DNA from 3 places in the Oikeobacillus pervagus genome. Region 1 is predicted to be linked to each of the others. Evidence: riboswitches for the same ligand, from Rfam matches in the RefSeq annotation. Region 1 holds a riboswitch; each other region holds the start of a gene.

Region 1 (4,360 bases):
AGGTAATGATAGGCTGAATTTGTTCTGTTGAATGCTCTAGCGCTGTTACCATTTCTGTAATCTTTGCGCTTTTCTCATGAATATCTTCCATACTGTCTTGGAAATGACTGACTTGAACTTGACCTTGATTGGATAATGTCGATACTTCATTCGTCCGTTGCATAGTTTCTGAATAGGCTCGGTCCATTTCTAATGTGCTTGAAAGAACCTTTTCTATTGAATCATTCGTCCGGTCTGTTAAACTAGCCAACTCTGAACTTGAAATAGCGAGTCTATGTTTTACTTCCTTCTTTACTTCGCTTTCTTTTATCTGTTGTTGAAGAATCTTTTCATTATATGCATCTAAAACTAATTGTTGTTCCAAATTTAATAGTTTCGCAATAACTTGTAATGTTTGTGTGCGATCTGTACGGTTTACCATTTTGTCTGTGATCACTTGAATCATCGTACTGTGTAGATTTTGAAAAGCTCCCATATACCATTTGGGTGCCAATCCAATATGAACATGGACATGAGCAACCCGTTCACGCTTCTTGATGTACTCTTCATTAATCTTTCCATCAAACATTTCTATAATATGGTGAGTCAAAGTCATTCGAAGTCGCTCCACTGTACTACTATCGTCAATAATCTTTTTCAAGTGTGGAATTTTTAAAATCGTCGTATAAAAGGATCTAACAATACCCTCAATATGTTCTTGAATTAAGGGTTGAACCGCCTTCGCCAATTTTAAATCCTTCTCTGTTAAATGAATCATTTCTACTTGCTGCTGTAATATTGGATCAGCAAGCTTCATTTCAATTTCTGATTCTTCCGCTTTAAGGATCCAATAGCGTTCAGATTGGTGATCTTTTTTATCCCATCTCTTAAAAAATGCTCCCATAATCATTTGCCCCCTAAATTAAAGGTGAAAAACTTTTTCATATAAGAAGGTGTTATACTTCACGGATTCAGCCCTCTATTTTTCTATCTATATATTATTTCGGCTTTTTTAATCTAAATTAAAGGCCTGTTTAATAAACGCATTTTAAACTCATCTACTTAGAAAATTATACTAAATATAGGGTTGGTTTTCCATCCTCTCTCGATCAACCTTTTAGGACATGAATTTTTCAAGCGACGACAGTTGATGTCATAATTCCAAAAGACAATCAATAGACTAGTAATAAGCATCACGCTGTCTTAATTGTAATCAATGCTTTCAATACCTTTACAAATCCTATTATTCGTGTTAGCTTGAAGATGAGTTTTACATTTACAACTTATGATTCTACTAGGGGCGTCCATTCAGTTTGGACTGAGAGAAGAGCACGTTTTAAGTTCTTTGACCCTTAGAACCTGATCTGGATTATACCAGCGTAGGGAAGTAGATAATGAACGTACATAGATCCTATGTACCTATAATTATTATCTATTCCATCGGGCTTCTTGAACAGAACCCCGATTTTTTTATGTCTAAAAATGAGTCCCTTATCCCGACTCATATAGACATCTTCATCATCTCCTATTAGCTGGTGTAACCCCAAATAAACTATTGGAGGGACATTACATGTCACAAGCAAATAACGTAAATATCGATTTCAAAAGCCAATTTCCAGCAAGTAAAAAAGTTTATGTAGAAGGATCAACTCCGGACATTCGTGTACCGATGAGAGAAATTGAACTTAATCCAACACAGACAGATTCAGGAGTTTTTGAAAATGAACCTGTAAGAGTTTATGACACAAGCGGACCTTACACAGATCCTGAATTTCAACCAGACGTACATAAAGGGTTACCAGAATTACGAAAAAATTGGATTTTGTCGCGTAACGATGTTGAGGAATACGTTGGGAGAGAAGTAAAGCCTGAAGACAACGGGAACCGAAAAGCCCAGGACACTCCTGTTCTTAAACCTGATTTCAATCACAAACCATTAAGAGCGAAAAAAGGGCAGGCTGTTACCCAAATGCATTATGCTAAAAAGGGCATCATCACACCAGAAATGGAGTTTATTGCGATACGGGAAAATCTCGATGCAGAATTTGTACGAAAAGAAGTGGCAGAAGGACGCGCGATCATCCCAGCTAACATTAACCATCCTGAAAGTGAACCGATGATTATCGGAAGTAATTTTCATGTAAAAATTAACGCAAATATTGGGAATTCTGCTGTAAGCTCCTCCATTGAAGAAGAAGTAGAGAAAATGACTTGGGCTACTCATTGGGGTGCTGATACGATTATGGATTTATCAACAGGGAAAAATATCCACACAACAAGAGAATTTATTATTCGCAATGCACCTGTACCAGTAGGAACTGTTCCTATTTATCAAGCTCTTGAAAAAGTAAATGGGATTGCTGAAGATTTAACATGGGAAGTTTACCGTGATACGTTAATCGAACAGGCAGAACAAGGGGTTGACTATTTTACAATCCATGCTGGTGTCTTATTACGTTATATTCCAATGACCATTAAACGCACGACTGGCATTGTTTCACGCGGAGGTTCTATTTTAGCACAATGGTGTCTAGCCCATCATCAAGAAAACTTCCTATACACTCACTTCGAGGAAATCTGTGAAATATTAAAGGCTTATGACATTTCTGTATCATTAGGAGATGGATTAAGACCAGGATCCATTGCCGATGCAAATGATGAAGCACAATTTGCTGAATTAGAAACGCTTGGTGAATTAACACAAATCGCTTGGAAACATGATGTTCAAGTTATGATTGAAGGACCAGGGCATGTTCCAATGCATAAAATTAAAGAAAATGTTGAGAAAGAAATGGAAATTTGTAAAGGGGCTCCTTTTTATACATTAGGACCATTAACAACAGATATCGCTCCGGGATATGATCATATTACTTCTGCGATTGGAGCAGCAATGATCGGCTGGTTTGGTACTGCAATGCTTTGCTATGTTACACCGAAAGAACATTTAGGTTTACCAAATAAAAATGATGTGCGCGAAGGAGTTATTGCTTATAAGATTGCTGCCCATGCAGCTGACTTAGCAAAAGGACATCCTGGAGCACAAAAACGTGATGATGCATTATCAAAAGCACGCTTTGAATTCAGATGGGTAGATCAATTTAATCTAGCCCTAGATCCTGACCGCGCGCGCGAATATCATGATGAAACACTTCCAGCTGAAGGAGCAAAAGTAGCGCATTTCTGTTCGATGTGTGGACCGAAATTCTGTTCAATGAGAATTTCTCATGACCTACGTAAACAAGCAACAAATGAAACAACAAACATTGATGAAAAACAAATTAAAGAAGGAATGGATCAAAAAGCTAAGGAGTTTGTTGAAAATGGATCAGCCATTTATCGATAAGCAAAAAAAAGTAGAAGCATTAAAAAGTGAAATTTCTTTTTTAAACCAAAAAATTAAAGAATTAGAAGCTGAAGTGAACTCCATTCAGCGACAATGTAATCATCAATTTCAGGAAAATGCCTTTATGCGCAAATGTATTAAATGTCATCATGCTGAAAGTTTGCATTATTAAGGGGGAACTATTCCCGTATTAAAAAGGAGATCCTATTAGGAAAAGACCAAGTCACTGTGATTTGGTCTTTTTCTTGCTCTATTTGCATACTCCTCCTTAATATCAAAGGAACATGATTGTCAACATAAAGAATCTATTGCTAAAATAAGGATAAAGCATACATTTGAAAATGCAGATAATTTTAGGAGGGTCAATTGGAGACTGAAATAAATGTAAAAAGGGAAAGTAAAGGGAGTCACATAAAAGCACTTTTTTTGTATCTGTTCATCTTTTACCTCGTCTGGGCTTTTAAAGAATTATGGCTGGTAAAGTATATATATCTATACGATGAAACTACATCCGCTTTATTGATGGCGATCATTAAGATTTTCGTTTGGATTGTACCCACATGTTTATGGATAAAATATTATTTACATATTAACCCGATTAACTACTTAAAAATGAATGTCCATGTAAAAAGAGGATTATTTTGGGGAGTCGTTCTTTCATTAATACTTGGCTTACGTTTCGCCTTTGAAGTTTATATCCTTCATCATCAAAGATTTCATTTTGATTTATCACTGACTAGTTATTTGAATGTTTTTCTTCTTTCAGGAATTACCGAAGAAATTGTATTTAGAGGATTCATTCTTCAAGAAATAGGGAAAAAAATGTCCTTCTGGAAAGCCAATCTAATCACAGCTTTCTTATTTCTTGTCATCCATTATGCCGTTTGGATGTATGATGGGATATTTTTTGATGTATGGAGTCATCTATACGTTTATCTCCTTGGTTTGATTTTTGGATTTGTCTATAAAAAAACAGGCTCATTATGGTCAGTAGTTCTATTGCATTCATTTCATAATTTATTAATTATGATCAGTTTT
Region 2 (4,360 bases), on a different contig from region 1:
TTTTTACTATTTGTCGGGAAAACAGCCCCTACCCCTAAATAATCTGCCCCCATTTGTTCTGCTTGTTTTGCTTCTTCCACTGTTTTGGCAGAAACGCCTACTATCATATTTTCCGGAACAATTTTTCTTACCGCTTCTACTGGTAGATCCTTCTGACCAATATGAACACCATCTGCCTCCACAGCTAATGCAATGTCAATTCTGTCGTTAATGATCAGTGGAATTTGATATCTTCTCAATAATTCCTTTAATTTTTTCGCTTTTTCAAAGAACTCTTTTCCATCCGTGTTTTTTTCCCGCAGTTGAACCAAGGTCACTCCACCTTTGATTGCTGATTCCACTTTGCTTAATAAGCTCTCAATTGGCATTGATTCATCGGTAACTAAATAGAGGGTTAATAAATCAGCTACATTTGTTTTCAATGATCTTGACCTCTTCTCTCCATATATCGCCTGTCATAAGTGAAATTTCATCAATAATTTTCATCCGAAAAGTAGCTGTCCCTACCGGCTTTTGCAAGAATCGATAGGCTCTCTCACCGGCTATGCTCATAACTGAAGTTCCAGCAACAGCTGCAGCAAATAGATGTTTGGTACATCCACTAAAACTACCGATTAAGGAAGTAGACATACAACCAGTCCCCGTTACTTTTGTCATCATGGGGTGTCCATTATGTATTTCGACCATACGTTCACCATCGGTTATAATATCCGTTGCTCCCGTTACGGCTATAATCGCTCCAAGCTTCTGACTTGCATGGATCGCAAGTTTAGCTGGGTCAATCTGTATGTCTCCAGCATCCACTCCTCTTGTAGAACCCTCTTCACCGATTAAAGCAGCAATTTCCGATTGATTGCCTCGAACAACGGAGACTTCTACTTGGTCTAGAAGTTCTTGCGCCCTTTTTGTTCGATATTCAGTCGCTCCCACTCCGACTGGGTCAAAAATAACCGGTATCTCTATATGATTTGCCATCTTTCCTGACAGGATCATCGATTCAAATGAAGGTTCTCCTAAAGTACCGAAGTTTAAAACTAGACTTTGGGCTAGTTTTGTCATATTGGCCGCTTCCTGTTTCGCATCCGCCATAACTGGTGACCCCCCAATGGCCAATGTCACATTGGCACAATCATTGATTGTGACATTATTCGTGATATGGTGTACGAGCGGGTGTTTGGATTGAATTGAAGAAAATAAACGTAAAATTTCGTCTTTCATAAGATCCGATCGTCTCCTTTTGTCTACTGTTGATAACCCGCTTTTTGATATAATTCATAAAAATGATGGGTTGGGCCATGTCCTTTTCCGATATCTAAACTATGGGTAATGGCCATTGAAATATATTGTTTTGCCTTTTTTACGGCAGTATATAAATCATTCTCTTTCGCTAAGTTTGCGGCAATCGCTGAAGAAAGAGTGCATCCTGTTCCATGAGTATTTTTTGTGTGAACTCTCTTTCCTTTAAACCAATGAATATTTTCACCATTAAAGAAAAGATCATGGGGTTCCCCCTCAAGATGTCCCCCTTTTAATAACACATTGGCTGCTCCTAATTCACAAATTTTTTTACAGGCTGTTACCATGTCTTCCTCTGTCTGGATTTTTATTCCTGTTAATTCCTCTGCTTCTGGAACATTTGGAGTGATGATATCTGCTAACGGAACTAGTTTTTCAATTAATGCTTTCACCGCATTTGGCAATAGAAGAGAATGCCCGCTTTTTGAAATCATCACCGGGTCTAATACAATTGGCTGAGATTTTCTTTCCTTTAAACTACTTGAAACAGTGTCAATAATTTCAACAGATGAAAGCATGCCAATTTTCACGGCATTGACTGGAAGATCATCGTAAATCGCCTCAATCTGCTGCCGAATGATATCGACATCAATATTTTGAACGCCCCTTACTTCCTTTGTATTTTGCGCTGTGACAGCTGTTATAACAGACATTCCAAATACTCCATGTGCTGAAAAGGTTTTTAAATCAGCTTGAATTCCTGCTCCTCCACCTGAATCAGAACCGGCGATAGTTAGTGCTGTTTTCATATAAAATTCCTCCTACCTGTGGTGTTTTTAAAAGAGCCTTGACTAAAACTATTCCAATGATTGCTCCACCAAGGGAACTAATGATGAAAGATGGAATAAACCCAAATAAAGCCACTTCTTTTCCGAGAAACAAAAGGGCTATAGGATAAGAGCAAATCGCCCCAATCATTCCTGTCCCAATGACTTCACCAAAAAAAGCCCAGGAAAGTTTTTTGCTATATAAAAATAGTAAACTAGCAAGCAAAGCTCCGATCATACTACCTGGAAATGCTAACAGTGAGCCTGTTCCAAATAAATTTCGCAATAATGAAGTCGTAAAGGCTTGCAACACGGCGTAACTTGGACCTAATAGAACGGCTGAAAGAATATTTACAACATGCTGGATGGGAAACACTTTAGCAAATCCAACCGGTATATAAATTAAATGACTTGTGACCGTTGTGATCGCCACGAGCAATGCGGTGATCGTTAACTTACGCGTTTGATTCAATGAATAATCCCCCAATGCCTTATGCACTGGGGGATTGGTGTTTACAAAAAACGTAAAAAAGTTTATTAAAAATCAATTTCACACTTTCCTACGCTGGTGTTAACCAGATCAGGTTCTAGGGTCAAAGAATAGTGGATTCTTACTCTCAACTGGCCATATCCAGCTCCCCCAGTGCGCGTTATTCACTTTTCCTCCATCAATATATCATACCACTTCTTTTTTTGTAAATGTTCCGCTTGAAGAGCCAATTCATCCCGACTTTTGCCTCTTTTTCTTGATAAGATGCCAAACATCTTGATATAAAAAGATAGAAATAAACAACCAAACAGCTCCTATAAAATATCCCCCAATCACATCCGTTGGATAATGAACCCCTAAATAAATTCTTGAAATCCCAATTAATAAAACCGAAAGCATTGCCAGACTGATTCCCAAAATTCTGGAAAATTTATGTTTTAGAAGTTCAAATAATAAAAATGCGATCAATCCATAAAAAACAAATGAATTCATTGAGTGTCCGCTTGGAAAGCTGTATCCACCTTGGTGTATTAAAGGGTGAATATCTGGTCGTTCCCTTTGAAAAATCTCCTTCAGAACACGATTTAGCATGACACCAGAAACAATTGTGAATATAAAAAATATACTGTACTTCCCTCTTTTATAAATCATTAACCAAATGATCACGACGATACTGCCGATGGAAATCCATTTAAAGGATCCAAAAAACGTGATCCACTCCATCCCTTTCGTTAAATTAGGGGAAATTCTTGCTTGAATAAAATCAATGACAACCTTGTCAAAATAAACAACTTCATTCCCTTTCCACATTTGAATCACGACCATAAATCCTATCGTGAAAACAATGACGGATAAGAGGAGCAAGATAAAATACCTCGCGGTTCGTTTCATTTCTTTTTCATTCATTGTTCTCATCCTATTTATGTATTGGGCAACCAGAGTCACCCATTTTTTTCATCACTGTGCTTTTTTCTTCGTAATCGTTTTTCTTCTTTTTGCCGGTTCTTTCTTTTCCGTCGACGGTTTTGTTCGATCAATGGACGCTTGTAAGGCAGCCATTAAATCGGTCACATTTGTTTTCGTTTCCTTTTCCTTGGCAGTCACTAAATTTTTTCCATGTCGTTTGGACTCAATTAATTCCATTAAATGTTTACGATATTCGTCTTCAAATTTTTCTGGTACAAATGGAGTCGTTAATTGATCAATTAAAAGAATGGCTGTGTCCAATTCTTTTTTCGTTAGTTCGTTTTCAACCGGAACATTGGGCACATCGGCTGCTTTTCTTACCTCATCAGGATAATGGATGGTCTCCATTAATAATGTATTTTCATACACACGGATCACAGCCAATTGTTCCTTTGAACGCATCATAATCTTCGCAAGTCCCACTTTTTCGGACTCATTTAAAGCGGTTCGTAACAGGGAATAGGCTTTAGACCCTCCTTCATTAGGAGACATGAAATAGCTGCGATTAAAATAGATGGGGTCAATTTCGTTTATTTTAATGAAATCAATAATCTCTACTGCTTTCTCTTCATTTTGTTTTTTTAATTCTTCCAGTTCTTGTTGGTCAATGACCACGAATTTCCCTTTTGTGATTTCATACCCTTTTACCATATCTTCACTTTTTAATTCTTCTTCACAAACAGGACATACTTTCTCATATTTAATTGGTGTATGGCATTTTTTATGAAGGGTTCGTAAAGATATATCTTTATCTTCTGTTGCTGCATGTAGTTTGATCGGAATATTCACCAAACCAAAACTGATGCTCCCTTTCCAAATGGTATGCAAATATCTCACCTCT
Region 3 (4,360 bases), on a different contig from region 1:
TTCAGATCGTTATGTCATTCCTAGTGCTCATCGTGAAAGGGCTGGCGATATGTTTAAAGGTCAAGGAAGTGTCGGGTATGAATTTATGGAAAGTTGTGATGCTTGTGCAGTAGGGAGCTATGACCAACAAGATCCACTTTTCTATTACGGAGAACAATATTGGAGGGATATGGATGAATCAAAGACAGAAGGTATTTAGTCTCGTATCAAAGTTCCTCCAATATCCAGATGAAGAGTGGCGAAACCTTGGGGAAATTGAAAGGGAGATTGAACAATGGAAATCACTTAAAATTCGACAACCATTGTTAAATTTTTTCCGATATTTGCATTCTACATTATATGAAAAACTATGTGAAAATTATGTATATACATTTGATTTTCACGATAAAACGACTTTATACTTAACGTTTTCTGTCTTTCAAGACCAATGTGATCGCGGACCCGCACTTGTTCAATTAAGACGGCAGTATTTGGAATCGGGTGTCGATTTATACTCGGATGAACTTCCAGATTATTTGCCACTTGTATTAGAATTTGCAGCGATTGCACCGGAAAAAGCGGCAGGGAAATTATTAAAGTTACATTTTCGAGCAATTCGACAATTGCAATTGGAACTTCAAGCGATCGGCAGTCCATATAGCGATTTATTAATGGCTTGTATCGAAACGATTGAAAGTTTGAAGTCGGAGGAAAAAGTGTCTTAAATACAATACTTGAAGGGTGGGATGTTATTGAGCTACCTTGATTATTTTCTATGGGTGATCTTTCCCTATATCGCCTTAGCTGTTTTCGTTCTTGGACATATATATCGTTATAATACAGACCAATTTGGGTGGTCAGCCAAATCGAGCGAATTTTTAGAAAAGGATCGTCTGAAATGGGGGAGTATTCTTTTCCATTGGGGAATCGTCTTTGTCTTCTTTGGTCATGTTGGTGGAATTTTAATTCCAAAACTATGGTTTGAAAGGATTGGAATTTCAGAGGAAGCTTACCACTTTGGTGCAGTCTGGTTTGGTGGTGTAGCAGGAGTGATGACAGTCATTGGAGGATTTTTGTTATTTGTGAGAAGGGTGTCGGTTAAACGGATTTTAGTCAATAGTTCACCTAGTGATTTTGTCAGTCTTGTCCTTCTCGGGATGGTCGTTCTTGCTGGATTTACCAATACTGTTGGTTTCACCACATCTGGTGGTACGTTTGATTATCGTGACTCACTTGGCCCGTGGTTCAGGGGGATTTTAACTTTTCGCCCAAAACCTGAACTGATTGCCAATGCTCCTTTTGGCTTTCGCTTGCATACCTTTTTGGCCTTTCTTTTGTTTGCTGTTTGGCCATTTACAAGGCTCGTTCATCTGTTTAGTTTGCCACTTGAATACTTAAAGCGAAAATACATCGTGTATCGAAAAATGAATCCAGCTGAAATGCAACGGAAAAATTAACTAAGACTTGAGACACTATGATGATGGATAGTGTCTTTCTTTTATTTTTTTCGGCAACAATAGTAGAGAGAAAGGAAGTGAACATATTGTCGGGACCATCATTACGGCAACTCCATGCACATCGTTCCATCCATGATGGTGCATATTCGGAGGCGAAAAGTTTAACTGATTTATTACTCAATTTGGTAAAAGATCATAAAGAAAAAGAGGCACTTGAAGTAGCAGATGCGTTAGTTGAACATTGGGAACAGAGGGTGATTGGTCATGCAGATTCTGAAGAAGAAGGCTTTTACTTAGAAGTCACAAAAAATAACCCAAAACTTCACGATAAAATTATTATGTTAACAAGAGATCATGATATCATTCGGACCTTCGCACGTGAAATTCGTGAGGAATTAAAGAAAAACAAAGTAACGGAAAACATATTAGATCGATTTAAAGCATTACTACTCATAAACAAGCTACATAGTCGGGATGAAGAACGATTTGTGTTTAAAATGGAGGAGAATTCATGAATTCATCATTGACAAGATGAAGAAAAGTGATAAGATTAAATCGAAATTAATCATTGAATGAATGACCACTAGGGGTGCCTTTCCTTAAAGGCTGAGATTAAAGTGTAACTTTAAAACTCTTAGAACCTGATCTGGTTGATGCCAGCGGAGGGAAGTGGAAATTGAGAGCTTATTTTGCTCGCCTTTTCACCACTTTCCTAATGTTGGAAGGTGGTTTTTTTCGTGCAATTAGGGGGAATGCACTTGTATAAAATCCATGCAATCACAAATGATTGCCTTCCATTTGATCGTCTCGTTCAGATTATTTTAGATATTCAATCAGAGGTTGATTTGATTCAAATAAGGGAAAAGCGCCTTACTGAACAAGAGCTTATGAAACTTGTTCAATATTTGATTAAATCTGGAGTTTGTAAAGAGAAATTAGTGATCAACACTCATTATGAAATCGCAGTAAATTACGGTTTGGCTGGAGTCCATTTGCCTGAAAATAGTCGCCATGCAACGGCAATCAAAAAAGCCTACCCCCATCTTATCGTTGGGCGCTCGATTCATTCTCTATCAAGTGCAATTCAGGCGGAAGAAGATCATGTAGACTATATGTTCTTTGGACATATTTTCCCAACCGCATCAAAAAAGAACGTTGCGGCTAGGGGTGTGGAATCACTCCGGGAAATTGTACAACATGTACATACACCTGTCATTGCGATCGGGGGAATTACCCCACAAAACGTCGAAAGGGTAATCCGGACGAATGCTTGTGGGATTGCCATTATGTCGGGTATTTTCAATGAGCCAAATTGGAAGTCAAAGATTCGCCAATATCAGCTCTATGGAAGAAAAGGGGAATGAAATGATGATGTATGACATATTAGTGATTGGTGGCGGGGTAATCGGTTGTTCCATCGCTTATCATTTAGCCAAAAAAGGACATCGAATTGCCATTGTGGAAAGAGGAGAGCTCGGTCAGGAGGCTTCCAGTGCTGCAGGAGGAATGCTTGGGTCACAAAATGAATTTGATGAAGAGCACCCATTATTTCCTTTAGCACAAAAAAGCCGTCAAATGTACCCAAATCTACAAGCTGAGCTAAAAGAGTTAACAGGAATTGATATTGAACTAGTACAAGAGGGGTTATTAAAAATGGCTAGTTCATCCAAAGACCTTGAGGCAATCCATCGCCAATACCAATTTTTGTCGAGTCGGAATCCCCATATCACTTGGTGTGAAAGGGATGATTTACTTCAAATGGAAACAAATCTTTCAGAAGAAGTAGAGGCCGGCATCTACATCCCTGAAGACGGTCAAGTTTCAGCGCCAAAACTTTCTAAGGCACTTGCAACAGCTTGTAAAAAAATGTCTGTTTCAATTTATGAGCGAACAGAAGCCATTGATATGATCATCCAAAATGAAAAAGTCGTAGGCGTCAAAACCAATCATCACGAACTCTTTGGACATCAAACAATCATTGCTAGTGGGGCATGGTCCAATCAATTGCTAAAAAAAACGGGTAGGTCCATTCCGATGATTCCAGTGAAGGGTGAATGTTACTCTGTTATTTGCGACCAACCATTAATTCGTAAAACGCTTTTCAATGTAAATGGATGTTATATCGTTCCAAAATCAGAGAATCGTTTGTTAATTGGCGCAACCTCTACTCCCCATTGTGATCAACATCATGTGTCAGTGGCAGGTCTACATTCATTAATTATTCAGGCAACAGCGATGTTACCTAAAATAAAAGAAAGTACATTTGAAAGAGCATGGGCAGGAATTCGCCCACAAACAGGTGATGGAATGCCGTATATGGGCGAACATCCTGAATTAGAAAATCTATATATTTGCACAGGCCATTATCGAAATGGAATTTTACTTACACCTATAACCGGAAAGCTCTTTTCAGACTATATTACTGGAAACAGGGAAGCGAGTGAACGATTAAAGCCGTTTTCACTCGATCGGTCATTCGTTGGAGGTGAAATCAATTGAAGGTCATGATTAATGGGAATGAAATGACATTTTCAAGTGAAATTCAAACAATAGAGGACGTGATCACTCATTTACAATTGAAAAAAGAATTTTCAATTGTAGAAGTCAATCAAACGATTCTCCAAAAGGGTGATCATGCGAAAACCCCTATTGCTGATGGAGATCGGATTGAGATCGTTCATTTTGTAGGAGGAGGATGATAATATGTTAAAAATTGGACCCTATTCTTTTCAATCTCGTTTATTATTAGGTACTGGAAAATTTGAAAACTTTGATATTCAAAAACAGGCAGTGATGAAGTCAGAAACTGAAATCTTAACATTTGCTGTGAGAAGAATGAATATCTTTGAACCGCAACAACCGAATTTTTTGGAAAAAATTGATGTAACCAAATATAAATTACTACCGAATACAGCAGGGGCGAA

Evidence for each region. A riboswitch is a leader RNA that binds a small molecule or an ion and turns the genes downstream of it on or off. The one in region 1 is predicted to bind thiamine pyrophosphate.
Region 2: another riboswitch for thiamine pyrophosphate. It lies ahead of thiW (energy coupling factor transporter S component ThiW); the one in region 1 lies ahead of thiC (phosphomethylpyrimidine synthase ThiC).
Region 3: another riboswitch for thiamine pyrophosphate. It lies ahead of J2S13_RS09460 (thiamine phosphate synthase); the one in region 1 lies ahead of thiC (phosphomethylpyrimidine synthase ThiC).

The regions. Positions count from the first base shown of each region.
Region 1 is NZ_JAUSUC010000068.1:2,222-6,581, reverse strand. Features, by position in the region: gene J2S13_RS15685 (globin-coupled sensor protein) at 1-883, opposite strand, end outside; TPP riboswitch at 1,266-1,382, shown strand; gene thiC (phosphomethylpyrimidine synthase ThiC) at 1,550-3,322, shown strand; gene J2S13_RS15675 (hypothetical protein) at 3,300-3,494, shown strand; gene J2S13_RS15670 (CPBP family intramembrane glutamic endopeptidase) at 3,689-4,360, shown strand, end outside.
Region 2 is NZ_JAUSUC010000006.1:68,246-72,605, forward strand. Features, by position in the region: gene thiE (thiamine phosphate synthase) at 1-422, opposite strand, end outside; gene thiM (hydroxyethylthiazole kinase) at 403-1,218, opposite strand; gene thiD (bifunctional hydroxymethylpyrimidine kinase/phosphomethylpyrimidine kinase) at 1,242-2,045, opposite strand; gene thiW (energy coupling factor transporter S component ThiW) at 2,014-2,535, opposite strand; TPP riboswitch at 2,604-2,715, opposite strand; gene J2S13_RS03830 (phosphatase PAP2 family protein) at 2,785-3,459, opposite strand; gene ku (non-homologous end joining protein Ku) at 3,511-4,347, opposite strand.
Region 3 is NZ_JAUSUC010000021.1:20,483-24,842, forward strand. Features, by position in the region: gene narH (nitrate reductase subunit beta) at 1-199, shown strand, start outside; gene narJ (nitrate reductase molybdenum cofactor assembly chaperone) at 174-704, shown strand; gene narI (respiratory nitrate reductase subunit gamma) at 732-1,436, shown strand; gene J2S13_RS09455 (hemerythrin domain-containing protein) at 1,523-1,951, shown strand; TPP riboswitch at 2,012-2,121, shown strand; gene J2S13_RS09460 (thiamine phosphate synthase) at 2,195-2,800, shown strand; gene thiO (glycine oxidase ThiO) at 2,805-3,935, shown strand; gene thiS (sulfur carrier protein ThiS) at 3,941-4,135, shown strand; gene J2S13_RS09475 (thiazole synthase) at 4,140-4,360, shown strand, end outside.